DNA from 2 places in the Pantoea alhagi genome. Region 1 is predicted to be linked to the other one. Evidence: predicted binding sites of a transcription regulator. Region 1 holds the regulator's gene; the other holds the start of a gene.
What was found. Region 1 encodes PurR, which represses purine synthesis genes. Its sites were predicted from a motif close to CANGCAAACGTTTGCNTG; they were not measured.
Positions count from the first base shown of each region.

Region 2: purH (bifunctional phosphoribosylaminoimidazolecarboxamide formyltransferase/IMP cyclohydrolase) is a predicted target of PurR. The motif match lies at 3,559-3,576, and genes of this name have one in related genera.

Region 1 covers NZ_CP019706.1:3,811,319-3,818,639, forward strand. The annotation lists gene gloA (lactoylglutathione lyase) at 1-341, shown strand, start outside; gene rnt (ribonuclease T) at 443-1,138, shown strand; gene B1H58_RS17985 (Grx4 family monothiol glutaredoxin) at 1,203-1,538, opposite strand; gene B1H58_RS17990 (C40 family peptidase) at 1,897-2,715, shown strand; gene cydH (cytochrome bd-I oxidase subunit CydH) at 2,775-2,864, opposite strand; gene purR (HTH-type transcriptional repressor PurR) at 3,149-4,174, shown strand; gene punR (DNA-binding transcriptional activator PunR) at 4,210-5,118, opposite strand; gene punC (purine nucleoside transporter PunC) at 5,230-6,432, shown strand; gene cfa (cyclopropane fatty acyl phospholipid synthase) at 6,723-7,321, shown strand, end outside.
Region 2 covers NZ_CP019706.1:1,918,040-1,925,360, reverse strand. The annotation lists rRNA gene B1H58_RS09055 (23S ribosomal RNA) at 1-1,227, opposite strand, end outside; tRNA gene B1H58_RS09050 (tRNA-Glu) at 1,419-1,494, opposite strand; rRNA gene B1H58_RS09045 (16S ribosomal RNA) at 1,579-3,120, opposite strand; gene purH (bifunctional phosphoribosylaminoimidazolecarboxamide formyltransferase/IMP cyclohydrolase) at 3,703-5,292, shown strand; gene purD (phosphoribosylamine--glycine ligase) at 5,311-6,591, shown strand; gene B1H58_RS09025 (DUF1481 domain-containing protein) at 6,640-7,284, opposite strand.

The DNA.
Region 1 (7,321 bases):
TGCTGGGCATGCGTCTGCTGCGTGAAAGCGAAAACCAGGAGTATAAATACAACCTGGCGTTTGTAGGCTATACCGACGAAAGCGAAGGCGCAGTGATTGAGCTGACCTATAACTGGGGCGTTGATCAATATGACCTTGGCAACGCCTATGGGCATATCGCGCTTGGGGTAGACGATGTTGCCGCCACCTGCGAAAGAATTCGTCAGGCTGGCGGTAAGGTGACCCGCGAAGCTGGCCCGGTGAAAGGCGGCAGCACCATTATCGCCTTTGTAGAAGATCCAGACGGTTATAAAATCGAACTGATTGAAAACCAACATGCCGGTCATGGCCTCGGCAACTAAGTTTTCAGGGCGCCTTCCGGCGCCCTGCTTTTCCCCGCTGCTGCAACCCCTGCGGAAATTTGCCATAATGCGCGCTGCATTTTTTCGCCAATGAGATCCTGATGTCTGAATCGAAACAACTGAACGCTTTATCTGACCGCTTCCGCGGGTTTTATCCGGTAGTTATTGATATTGAAAGCGCCGGATTTAATGCCAAAACCGATGCACTGCTGGAAATTGCCGCCGTTACATTGAAAATGGATGAAGATGGTTGGTTACAGCTTGACCAGACGCTGCATTTTCACGTAGAGCCTTTTGAGGGCGCGATTCTGCATCCGGAGGCGCTGGCGTTCAATGGTATCGATCCTGATAATCCGCTGCGCGGCGCGGTTAATGAATATGATGCGCTGCACGCTATCTTTAAGCAGGTGCGTAAAGGCATGAAAGATCAGGGCTGCAACCGCGCCATCGTCGTGGCGCATAACGCCAATTTCGATCACAGCTTTATGATGGCTGCCGCCGAACGGACTGCATTAAAGCGTAATCCTTTTCATCCTTTCGCCACCTTCGATACCGCCGCCCTGAGCGGGCTGGTGGTTGGCCAGACGGTGCTGGCGAAAGCCTGTAAGGCGGCGGGCATCGCTTTTGATGCCAGTCAGGCGCACTCGGCGCTGTATGATACTGAGCGCACTGCCGAACTGTTTTGCGAGCTTGTCAACCGCTGGAAACGTCTGGGCGGCTGGCCGCCGCTGCCGGTGGCCGATGAGCAGCCAGTGGATGAACAACCTGTCGATGCAGAAATCAGCGACAGCGAATAAGCGCTCAACAGCCGTAAAAAAGGGTGCCTGAGGCACCCTTTGTGGTTTAATGCGGGATAACAACTTATTCCGCTTCTTTATATTTTTCTGCAGTTTCTTTGATCAGCGTCTGCAGTTCGCCGCGCTGGAACATTTCGATTACGATATCGCAACCGCCAACCAGCTCGCCATCTACCCACAGCTGTGGGAAGGTCGGCCAGTTAGCATATTTCGGCAGTTCAGCACGGATGTCAGGATTTTGCAGAATATCCACATAGGCGAAGCGCTCACCGCAGGCGGAAAGCGCCTGGACCGTTTGCGCAGAAAAGCCGCAGCTTGGTAACTTTGGCGAGCCTTTCATATAGAGCAGAATCGGATTTTCTGCGATCTGGCGTTGAATTTTTTCAACAGTACTCATAATTGCCTTCCTTAAATAGCATGCTTCGTGTCTATTGATTGTAGCGACTGTAGCGGGTTGCTGAAAACGACATTTTCTGTAAGGTTAAATAATGCTGGTTATTGTACCGGTTTATCAGGCCAAAATAACATCAGCCTGGGCGATTTCCTCAGCGAGGATTAATACCTGGCAATAAATTTGCTGAGATAAACACCTGACTATGCTTATTTTTACATCTGTATGCATTTAAAGTTTATTTGATTAAAAAAGGCTTTATCTTTTCGGAAAAAGTTCGATTAGAATTGCCCATCAGGAGTCTGCCCTGTGTGGCAGAAATAAGATTAACCTTGCGCTATCACTGCGCTTTGAGTGTAACCACACCATGCGTTTATTGATTACGCTTTTTATGCTGGCCATGGCTCAACTGTTTTTCAACGTTGCCCATGCCTCACCGCAGGCCCCGGTAAAGGCCAGCCAGCATAAAGTTGATAAAAAAGCCGCCCGTGACGATGACCGCCGCAAGCGTCGGACGGTAAAAACAATCAGTAAAAAAAACCGTACGGCCAGCGTTGAAAAAAACAAAGTAAAGAAAAAAAGCAAACCGGCCGCCGTTGCCGCAACCAGCGTAAAAAAAAGCCGCGCATCGGTGAAAACCACCAGCGTGAAAAAAAGCAGCCTCAAGAAAATCAGCAGCAAAAAAGGCTTGCAGCGCTATGGTCGCCAGCGTGGCGATAAGAAAACGGCAGCGGCCAGGCGGGGGCCGCTGGAGATGAGCAAAGCGCACCGTGAACGCTATCAAAAAGCGCGTGAAACCGCGATGAACAAACTGATGAGCCAGTTAGGAAAGCCCTATTTATGGGGAGGCACCTCACCCCATACCGGCTTCGACTGCAGCGGTCTGGTCTGGTATGCCTATAAAGATGTGGTGAAATTCAAGATCCCCCGCACCGCGAATGAAATGTATCATCTGCGTGATGCGGCCCCCATTAACCGTGAAGCGCTGGAAAAAGGCGATCTGGTGTTTTTCCGCATCAATAACCGTGGCGCAGCCGATCACGTTGGCGTCTATCTGGGCAATGGTCGTTTTATCCAGTCGCCGCGTACCGGTAAAGATATTCAGATTAGCCAGCTTAGTGATGATTACTGGCAGCGGCACTATGTTGGCGCGCGTCGCGTTATGACGCCGCGCACCATTCGCTAACGCGTTGCGCAACAAAAAAGCCTGTCTCATGACAGGCTTTTTTATACTTCGCGCGGCGCTCAGTGCATAACGGCAGTGAAGCTAAACGCCATAATCATCAGCAATGCCACGACGGTAGTACCTATTGATAGTTTTAAATCGGTGTTCATCTGGCCTCTCCTTTACCCACATAAATTGTAACGTTATAGATTTTCCCATACTCCCTGGTAAAAATCTCGTTTTCTTTGCGCCAGCTTGGTAGAATCCCCGCCTTGCGTTGCGCAACGACAAAAAACCACCGTTGGCAGCCCTTTTTTAAAGACGTCCCGCCAGTCAGACGTACCTCAGCCCGCATAATGACAACCTCAACGCGCGCTGAATAACGCTATGTGGACGCAAACGATTAACATTAGCCTTATCAAAATATTAGGATAGGCGCAGGAGTATCTTTTTAATGGCAACAATCAAAGATGTCGCGAAGCGTGCCGGCGTTTCCACCACCACGGTATCGCACGTCATCAATAAAACCCGTTTTGTCGCGGAAGAAACCCGTGAGGCCGTGTGGGCAGCCATCAAAGAACTACACTATTCGCCCAGTGCGGTCGCACGCAGCCTGAAGGTTAACCACACTAAATCGATCGGTCTGCTGGCAACCTCGAGTGAAGCGCCCTATTTTGCTGAAATTATTGAAGCGGTAGAAACGCGCTGTTTCGCCAGTGGCTATACCCTGATTTTGGGCAACGCCCATAACGATCTACAAAAACAGCAGGCTTATCTGTCAATGATGGCGCAAAAGCGCGTGGATGGTCTGCTGGTGATGTGTTCTGAGTATCCTGAAGCACTGCTGAAAATGCTTGAGGAAAACCGCAATATTCCCATGGTGGTCATGGACTGGGGCGAATCCCGCGGCGATTTTACCGATACCGTGCTGGATAACGCTTTCGAAGGCGGCTATCTCGCCGGGCGCTATTTGATTGAGCGCGGTCATCGCGATATCGGCGTGATCCCAGGTCAGATGGAACGTAATACCGGTAGTGGACGCTTTGCCGGCTTTGTAAAAGCGCTGAATGAGGCCAACATCCCGGTACGCGAAGAGTGGATTGTACAGGGTGACTTCGAACCTGAGTCAGGCTATCGCGCCATGCAGCAAATTCTGGCGCAAAAGCAGCGCCCTACCGCCGTGTTCTGCGGCGGGGATATCATGGCAATGGGCGCGATTTGTGCAGCGGATGAAATGGGGTTGCGCGTGCCGCAGGATATTTCGGTTATCGGTTACGATAATGTGCGCAACGCTCGCTATTTTACCCCGGCGCTGACTACCGTCCACCAGCCCAAAGAGCAGCTGGGCGAAACCGCCTTTGATATGCTGCTGGACAGAATCACCAGCAAACGCGAAGAGCCGCAAACCATAGAGGTTCATCCCACGCTGATTGAACGTCGCTCCGTCGCCGACGGCCCTTTCCGCGACTATCGTCGTTAATGCGATGGCTCAGAAAACCTCCTTTTCTGAGCCTGTTACTCTTCACGCAGCCATTCCCGGTTGATTGTTTCCGTATCGCCAAGATAGTCCAGCAACCAGCGCAGTGCAGGTGAATCGCTTTGCTCCGACCAGCTGACGCAACAGAAGCTGTCGGGGAACGGCACCGGCAGCATCAGCTCCGTTAGCTGCCTGGCTTTAAGCAGCGGCGCGGCAAAATGACCGGGAACCATGCCCACGCACAGCCCGGCACGCAGGCAATCAAACGCGCTTTCCCAGTCCGGCACTACCAGGCGACGCTGATTATCCAGTGTCCAGGTAGTGCGCCGGGGCAACGCGCGGGAAGTATCCTCCAGCACCAGCGACGGCCATGGGCGAATATCATCCTCCTGTAGCGCAGTGGTAATGCTGGCTAGAGGATGATCAATGCTAACCACACAACGCCAGTTCAGCGCGCCCATATCGCGGAAGGCGAAGCGCCCTCCCACCGGGATCGCCTGTGTCGCGCCGATCGCCACATCAACCCGTTCATCCGCCAGCGCATCCCAGACGCCGTTAAAAACTTCCGGCGTGATCAGCAGCTCCATATCCGGAAAATGTCGGTAAAAATCGAGCACCAGCTGGCGGGTACGCTGCGGCTTAACGATGCGATCCACAGCAATGCTTAACTGCCCGCGCCAGCCGTTCGCTACCTGCTGGCACTGGCGTCGCGTGGCCAGCATTTTTTTGATAACAGCCCGCCCTTCACGAATAAAAAGCTCTCCCGCCTCCGTTAATACCACGTCCCGATGACGTCGTTCGAAAAGCGGCACCGCCAGCCAGGATTCCAGCTGACGAACCGTATAGCTGATAGCTGAGGGTACACGATGTAACTCTTCGGCGGCGGCGGAAAAGCTGCCATTGCGTGCTACGGCATCCACCACTTCCAGTGCATATTCAGACCACATTTTTTGCCTGCAAAAATTTTGATATCAATCGGCAAATTTTAGCGTTTCACATTCAGAAAAACATCCTTTACCCTCGCGCCGTCTGTTCACCTGCTTATAAATGAGAAAGAGATGTCTGCTTCAAAAGGATTTATGCTCTATCTGGCGCTACTCAGCACGCTGGGTTTTCTGGCCACCGATATGTATCTGCCTGCGTTTACTGCCATGCAGGCGAGTTTTCACACTTCCGCTGGCGTGATTAGCGCCAGCCTGACCGTGTTTTTAGGCGGCTTTGCCTGCGCTCAGCTTTTGTGGGGACCGCTTTCCGATCGTTATGGTCGTCGGCCAATATTGCTGTTGGGCCTTGCGCTGTTTGCGCTGGGCTGCGCGGGCATGCTGTGGGCGGATGCCACCTGGCAGATGTTGACCCTGCGCTTTATTCAGGCGGTTGGCGTATGCGCGGCGGCGGTAAGCTGGCAGGCGCTGGTTGTTGATCGCTATCGGGGCGCACAGGCGAATCGGGTTTTTGCCACCATTATGCCACTGGTAGCCCTGTCGCCGGCGCTGGCGCCGCTACTGGGTGCCTGGCTGCTCAGCCATTTTTCATGGCGCGCGATTTTTCTGGCGCTGTTTCTGGTTACGCTACCGCTGCTGTTTGCCACAGCAAACCTGAAAAAAACCACGCCCGCTTCCGATCCATCGCGGCAACGCAGCGGTTTTTTCCGTCTGCTGGCGTCTCGTATCTATAGCGGCAACGTGCTGATTTATGCTGCCTGTTCCGCCAGCTTTTTCGCCTGGCTGACCGGCTCGCCCTTTATTCTGCACGATCTTGGCCTCACGCCTGCCGATATTGGCCTGAGCTATCTTCCACAAACCGTCGCGTTTCTGGTCGGCGGCTTTGGCTGCCGTTCGGCGCTGCAGCGCCGTAGCGGACGTACGCTCTTGCCCTTCCTGCTGATTTTTTATGCGCTAAGCGTTGCTGCGCTGTTTATGGTATCGATTAGCGGTCAGGTTACGCTCTGGGGTTTATTAATTCCTTTTTGCGGCATGGCGTTGGCAAATGGCGCGATTTATCCCATCGTGGTGGCTAACGCCCTGCTGCCTTTCCCGGATGACACAGGTAAAGCCGCAGCGCTGCAGAACTGTTTACAGCTGGGTCTCTGTTTTTTCGCCAGCCTGGCCGTCTCATCCTGGTTGACGCATCCATTATTGACCACCAGCACGGTTATGCTGTCGACCATTCTGCTGGTGGTGGTGGGTTACGCTTTACAGTACGTTGCGCGCCACAGCGCTGCGGGCACAAAAAAGAGCGCCCGCTCTTCTCTTAGCGATTAAACCTCGCGGCTTCAGGCATAGTTAGCAACCTAACTATTAGCCGTTGTATATTGCCTTGCGGGAGCATATACTCCTTGCAAGGCAGTGACTTATAATAATCAGCGTGCTTTTTCCCGGTCATCCTGCGCTTTTCAGGCGACAATGTCGTACCTGGCCGGGCTTTCATTCAGTTTCAATCCTCTGTTTAACGTCGGATATCTGGCACACGGTCTTCCGTGAGATTTCTCACAATCCTGAGAAATTGACTATTCTCTTTCTCAGGTTCGTATCACACAGGTGATGGAGAAGCTATGAGTTCATCGTGCATAGAAGAAGTGAACCTGGAGGAAAACCATTGGTATCGTATCGTCCATGAAATGCTGGAGATGGCTGATATTGAGATCAACGGTAACCGCCCCTGGGATATTCAGGTAAAGAATCCTGACTTTTTTAAACGGGTTTTACAGGAGGGATCCCTTGGCCTGGGCGAAAGTTATATGGACGCCTGGTGGGATTGCGAACGCCTTGATATGTTTTTCCATCGCGTTCTGAAACACAAATTGGATCAACAACTCCCTCATCATTTTAAAGATACCTTGCGGATTGCAGCAGCGCGCCTGACCAATCTGCAGTCAAAAAAACGCGCCTGGATGGTAGGCAAGGAGCACTACGATTTAGGCAACGATCTTTTTTCGCTGATGCTTGATCCCTTCATGCAATACTCTTGCGGCTACTGGAAAACAGCCCAAACGCTGGAAGAGGCGCAGCAGGCGAAGCTAAAAATGATCTGCGAAAAGCTTGCACTGAAACCGGGCATGAAGCTGCTGGATATTGGCTGCGGCTGGGGCGGGCTGGCTGAGTTTGCCGCACGTCATTATGGCGTCACGGTCGATGGCGTCACGATTTCTGC
Region 2 (7,321 bases), 1.9 Mb from region 1:
CTCACAGTCCACCTTCAGCGGCTTACAGAACGCTCCCCTACCCAACAACACTTACGTGTCGCTGCCGCAGCTTCGGTGCATGGTTTAGCCCCGTTACATCTTCCGCGCAGGCCGACTCGACCAGTGAGCTATTACGCTTTCTTTAAATGATGGCTGCTTCTAAGCCAACATCCTGGCTGTCTGGGCCTTCCCACATCGTTTCCCACTTAACCATGACTTTGGGACCTTAGCTGGCGGTCTGGGTTGTTTCCCTCTTCACGACGGACGTTAGCACCCGCCGTGTGTCTCCCGTGATAACATTCTCCGGTATTCGCAGTTTGCATCGGGTTGGTAAGCCGGGATGGCCCCCTAGCCGAAACAGTGCTCTACCCCCGGAGATGAGTTCACGAGGCGCTACCTAAATAGCTTTCGGGGAGAACCAGCTATCTCCCGGTTTGATTGGCCTTTCACCCCCAGCCACAGGTCATCCGCTAATTTTTCAACATTAGTCGGTTCGGTCCTCCAGTTAGTGTTACCCAACCTTCAACCTGCCCATGGCTAGATCACCGGGTTTCGGGTCTATACCCTGCAACTTAGCGCCCGGTTAAGACTCGGTTTCCCTACGGCTCCCCTATACGGTTAACCTTGCTACAGAATATAAGTCGCTGACCCATTATACAAAAGGTACGCAGTCACCCCATAAAGAGGCTCCCACTGCTTGTACGTACACGGTTTCAGGTTCTGTTTCACTCCCCTCGCCGGGGTTCTTTTCGCCTTTCCCTCACGGTACTGGTTCACTATCGGTCAGTCAGGAGTATTTAGCCTTGGAGGATGGTCCCCCCATATTCAGACAGGATACCACGTGTCCCGCCCTACTCATCGAGCTCACAACACATGCATCTTCGTGTACGGGACTGTCACCCTGTACCGTGCGCCTTTCCAGACGCTTCCACTGACACACATGCTGATTCAGGCTCTGGGCTGTTCCCCGTTCGCTCGCCGCTACTCAGGGAATCTCGGTTGATTTCTTTTCCTCGGGGTACTTAGATGTTTCAGTTCCCCCGGTTCGCCTCATGCCACTATGTATTCATGACATGATAGTGCAACGGATTGCACTGGGTTTCCCCATTCGGGTATCGCCGGTTAATAGCGGTTCATATCACCTTACCGGCGCTTATCGCAGATTAGCACGCCCTTCATCGCCTCTGACTGCCAGGGCATCCACCGTGTACGCTTATTCGCTTAACCTCACAACCCGCAAGCGTCTTGCGACACTCGTGAGTGCGAGAATTGAGAGAATCGTGAACAACTGGATTAAAGTTGTTCCGTTTTCAATTTTCAGCTTGTTTCCGGATTGTTAAAGAGCAATATCTTAAAGCCGACTCGTAAGTCAGTTTTAAGATAATTTGGCAGGTGACTTTCACTCACAGACCAGCAAGTGGCGTCCCCTAGGGGATTCGAACCCCTGTTACCGCCGTGAAAGGGCGGTGTCCTGGGCCTCTAGACGAAGGGGACACTGAGTCTGCTTCGCAAGACGCCTTGCTCGTACATTTCATCAGACAATCTGTGTGAGCACTTCACGGCCGGGATTCAGCATGGTAAGGAGGTGATCCAACCGCAGGTTCCCCTACGGTTACCTTGTTACGACTTCACCCCAGTCATGAATCACAAAGTGGTAAGCGCCCTCCCGAAGGTTAAGCTACCTACTTCTTTTGCAACCCACTCCCATGGTGTGACGGGCGGTGTGTACAAGGCCCGGGAACGTATTCACCGTGGCATTCTGATCCACGATTACTAGCGATTCCGACTTCACGGAGTCGAGTTGCAGACTCCGATCCGGACTACGACGCACTTTATGAGGTCCGCTTGCTCTCGCGAGGTCGCTTCTCTTTGTATGCGCCATTGTAGCACGTGTGTAGCCCTGGCCGTAAGGGCCATGATGACTTGACGTCATCCCCACCTTCCTCCGGTTTATCACCGGCAGTCTCCCTTGAGTTCCCGACCGAATCGCTGGCAACAAAGGATAAGGGTTGCGCTCGTTGCGGGACTTAACCCAACATTTCACAACACGAGCTGACGACAGCCATGCAGCACCTGTCTCACGGTTCCCGAAGGCACTTCCGCATCTCTGCAGAATTCCGTGGATGTCAAGGCCAGGTAAGGTTCTTCGCGTTGCATCGAATTAAACCACATGCTCCACCGCTTGTGCGGGCCCCCGTCAATTCATTTGAGTTTTAACCTTGCGGCCGTACTCCCCAGGCGGTCGACTTAACGCGTTAGCTCCGGAAGCCACGAGTCAAGCTCACAGCCTCCAAGTCGACATCGTTTACGGCGTGGACTACCAGGGTATCTAATCCTGTTTGCTCCCCACGCTTTCGCACCTGAGCGTCAGTCTTTGTCCAGGGGGCCGCCTTCGCCACCGGTATTCCTCCAGATCTCTACGCATTTCACCGCTACACCTGGAATTCTACCCCCCTCTACAAGACTCTAGCCTGCCAGTTTCGAATGCAGTTCCCGGGTTGAGCCCGGGGATTTCACATCCGACTTGACAGACCGCCTGCGTGCGCTTTACGCCCAGTAATTCCGATTAACGCTTGCACCCTCCGTATTACCGCGGCTGCTGGCACGGAGTTAGCCGGTGCTTCTTCTGCGGGTAACGTCAATGAACCAGGTTATTAACCTCGCTCCCTTCCTCCCCGCTGAAAGTACTTTACAACCCGAAGGCCTTCTTCATACACGCGGCATGGCTGCATCAGGCTTGCGCCCATTGTGCAATATTCCCCACTGCTGCCTCCCGTAGGAGTCTGGACCGTGTCTCAGTTCCAGTGTGGCTGGTCATCCTCTCAGACCAGCTAGGGATCGTCGCCTAGGTGAGCCGTTACCCCACCTACTAGCTAATCCCATCTGGGTTCATCCGATGGTGTGAGGCCCGAAGGTCCCCCACTTTGGTCTTGCGACGTTATGCGGTATTAGCCACCGTTTCCAGTGGTTATCCCCCTCCATCGGGCAGATCCCCAGACATTACTCACCCGTCCGCCACTCGTCAGCAGAGCAGCAAGCTGCTCTCTGTTACCGTTCGACTTGCATGTGTTAGGCCTGCCGCCAGCGTTCAATCTGAGCCATGATCAAACTCTTCAATTTAAAAGTCTGATGCTCAAAGAAAAACGTCGTAATGAATTACGTGTTCACTCTGAGACTTGATACTGCAATAGTTTTTGCGATATCCCGTCCGTGAGTGCCCACACAGATTGTCTGATAAATTGTTAAAGAGCAGTGCGACCGGCGCTTCGTGCCGTTGTCGCGAGGTGGCGTATATTACGCTTTCCTCTTTCAGAGTCAACCCCTTTTTTCAGAAGTTTTTCTCCGGCGATTCAGACTTCGCTGAACCGCTCAACACCGCGTGGCGTAAGCCGTTGTGCCGTGTCGATGGAGGCGCATTATAGGGAGTTCTCCGCTGCCTGCAACCGCTAAATTGCAAAAAAATGACTGTTTGCTGCAATCCCCAGCAAAAGCCCGGTTTATACGCAGTTATCCACAGATTTATGCACGTAGCAGCTGGATTCTAATTTAGGCGAGCATCGCGCAAACGTTTTCGCTACAATGCCAGCCGACGTTATTAATGCCCCTGATGGGGCGTTACCTGAAGCTTACCTTTATAAAAGGCCTGTTAAGCTTGATGTAACGCTCTTTACTTGCGAACCAAAGCCAAGGGATAAAACCACCATGCAACAACGTCGTCCTGTACGCCGCGCTCTGCTCAGCGTGTCTGATAAAGCCGGTATCGTCGAATTCGCTCAGGCTCTTTCTCAAAGAGGCGTCGAGCTTCTCTCCACTGGCGGCACCGCTCGCCTGCTGGCTGACGCTGGCCTGCCGGTTACCGAAGTTTCTGATTACACCGGTTTCCCGGAAATGATGGATGGACGCGTTAAAACTCTGCATCCGAAAGTACACGGTGGCATTCTCGGACGTCGCGGGCAGGATGATGAGATCATGAGTCAGCATCAGATCGCGCCAATTGATATGGTCGTGGTTAATCTTTATCCCTTTGCTCAGACCGTCGCGCGTGAAGGCTGTACGCTGGAAGATGCGGTAGAAAATATCGATATTGGCGGGCCGACCATGGTGCGCTCGGCGGCCAAGAACCATAAGGACGTGGCGATCGTCGTTAAAAGCAGCGACTATCAGGCGATCGTTGCCGAGCTGGATGCTAACGAAAATGCATTAACCTTTGCTACCCGCTTCGATCTCGCTATCAAGGCATTTGAACATACCGCTGCCTATGACAGTATGATTGCTAACTACTTCGGTTGCCTGGTACCGGCTTATCATGGCGAGACCAATGCGCCTTCAGGCCGCTTCCCGCGCACCTTAAATCTGAACTTCATTAAAAAGCAGGACATGCGCTACGGCGAGAACAGCCATCAGCAGGCCGCTTTCTATATTGAAGAAGAGATTAAGGAAGCTTCCGTCGCTACTGCTCATCAATTGCAGGGCAAAGCGCTCTCCTATAATAATATTGCCGATACCGATGCCGCACTGGAGTGCGTGAAAGAGTTTGACGAACCTGCCTGCGTTATCGTTAAGCATGCCAACCCCTGTGGCGTGGCGGTCGGCGGCTCTCTGCTGGAAGCCTACGAGCGCGCGTTCAAAACCGATCCTACCTCCGCTTTTGGCGGCATTATCGCCTTTAACCGCGAACTGGACGAAGCGACTGCACAGGCAATTATTAGCCGTCAGTTTGTTGAAGTGATTATTGCGCCTTCTGCCAGCGACGCGGCCCTGCAGATCACAGCGGCAAAACAGAACGTTCGTGTACTGACCTGCGGTACCTGGCAGCAGCGTGTAGGCGGCCTGGATTTCAAACGCGTTAATGGCGGCCTGCTGGTACAGGATCGCGATTTAGGCATGGTAGACCGTAGCCAGCTGCGCGTGGTCTCTAAACGTCAGCCAACAGAACAGGAGCTGCGTGATGCCCTGTTCTGCTGGAAAGTCGCCAAGTTTGTTAAATCCAACGCCATCGTATATGCGCGCGACAATATGACCATCGGCATTGGCGCCGGTCAGATGAGCCGCGTCTATTCCGCCAGGATTGCCGGTATCAAAGCTGGAGACGAAGGGCTGGAAGTAAAAGGTTCCGCTATGGCCTCTGATGCTTTCTTCCCGTTCCGTGACGGCATTGATGCCGCTGCCGCCGTTGGCGTTAGTTGCGTTATCCAGCCGGGCGGCTCAATTCGCGATGATGAAGTGATTGCCGCCGCAGACGAACACGGTATCGCGATGATCTTTACCGATATGCGTCATTTCCGTCATTAATCGCCTGGAGAGTCATAAATGAATATCTTGATCATTGGTAACGGCGGCCGCGAGCATGCGCTGGCATGGAAAGCGGCTCAGTCTCCCCTGGCGGATCGCGTCTTTGTCGCGCCGGGCAACGCGGGTACCGCTTTGGAGCCTGCGCTACAGAATATTGATATCGCAGCTACCGATATCCCGGCCTTACTCGCTTTCGCGCAGAGCGAAAAAATAGATTTAACCATCGTTGGCCCTGAAGCGCCGCTGGTAAAAGGCGTGGTCGATGCTTTCCGTAAAGCGGGACTGAAAATTTTTGGCCCCACGAAAGCGGCCGCCCAACTGGAAGGCTCTAAAGCTTTTACTAAAGATTTCCTGGCGCGTCACCAGATCCCTACAGCGGAATACCAAAACTTTACCGACGTTGAGCTGGCGCTGCAGTATGTCCACGCTAAAGGCGCGCCGATTGTGATTAAAGCGGACGGTCTGGCAGCCGGTAAAGGCGTGATCGTTGCCATGACGCTGGAAGAAGCGGAAGCCGCAGTGCGGGATATGCTGGCGGGCAATGCCTTTGGCGATGCCGGGCACCGTATCGTGGTAGAAGAGTTTCTTGATGGCGAAGAGGCCAGCTTTATCGTGATGGTGGATGGTGAGCATGTCTTGCCAATGGCGACCAGCCAGGATCATAAACGTGTAGGCGATGGCGATACCGGCCCCAATACTGGCGGCATGGGCGCTTACTCCCCTGCTCCGGTCGTTACGGCGGACATCCACCAGCGCGTGATGGATGAGGTTATCTGGCCAACCGTGCGCGGCATGGCTGCAGAAGGCAATGTCTATACCGGTTTCCTGTATGCCGGGTTGATGATTGGCCAGGATGGTCAGCCGAAAGTCATTGAATTTAACTGCCGCTTTGGCGATCCGGAAACGCAGCCAATCATGCTGCGCCTGCAGTCAGACCTGGTTGAGCTCTGTCTGGCTGCCTGCGAAGGCAAACTGGATGAAACAGAGTCGCTGTGGGATGAGCGTCCGGCGCTGGGCGTGGTATTGGCCGCTGGCGGTTATCCTGGCGACTACCGCACCGGCGATGTGATCCACGGCCTGCCATTGGAAGAAGTAGCCGATGGTAAAATTTTCCATGCCGGAACGCGTCTGGAAAATGATCTGGTTACCACCAACGGCGGGCGCGTACTTTGCGTAACGGCGCTTGGTGCCGATGTCGCTGCGGCACAGCGTCGCGCCTATGAGCTGGCAACGTCTGTTTCATGGGATGGTAGCTTCTGCCGTCGTGATATCGGCTATCGCGCTATCGGACGGAAATAATCTCTGCTGCGGTTCCGCTGTTCCGGCGGAGCCGCGCTTCACGCCTGACTAAAAGTCCGCTTCTTGCGGTTCCCACTGGCAGTCATCCTCCGTTGACACCTCCAACAGCTGCGTGCCCGCAGGCGCTTCCAGCCAGGCGACGCTGACCTTAGCTCCTGTCTGATGCTGAAGCTGCTCTATTCTTCGCCATTCGTTCTCATCCAGCATCGGCTTGACCTGCTCGCCCTGACAGGTTTGCAGCGTGTCGTTACCCTGCCAGCGTCCCTGCTTCAACAGTACACGCCCGGCCAGCAGCGCATCGCTAATCTTTAACATGCGCTGCGCATCAAATTTATAGAGTTCAACGGCTTGTTCGCTGACCGCCTCGCGGCGTCCCGCCAGCTGTCGCTGCATAAAGCTCAGGCTGCCATCGCCGTCAAAACGCAACGTCACATCATCTGGCCGGGCATCCTTAAGATGGCGTTCAATACTGATAAGATTGCCATCCTGCCACCCATAGCGGGTAAAGACGGTAGCGCCTTCCTGAAACGGCTTAAAGACCGTCAGCATATGCACACTATCCTGATGATTCTTACGCCAGATGCGTACCGCGCCGCGATCGGCCAGATAGCCGCTGGCGGTAAAGTCAGGCAGCGAGGGCTGTGAGCTACAGCCTGCCAGCAGTAACGTCAGAAGTGCAAATAGCCGCTTCATGATGCTCCGTGTTTACAACAGACGACAAAAAAACAAA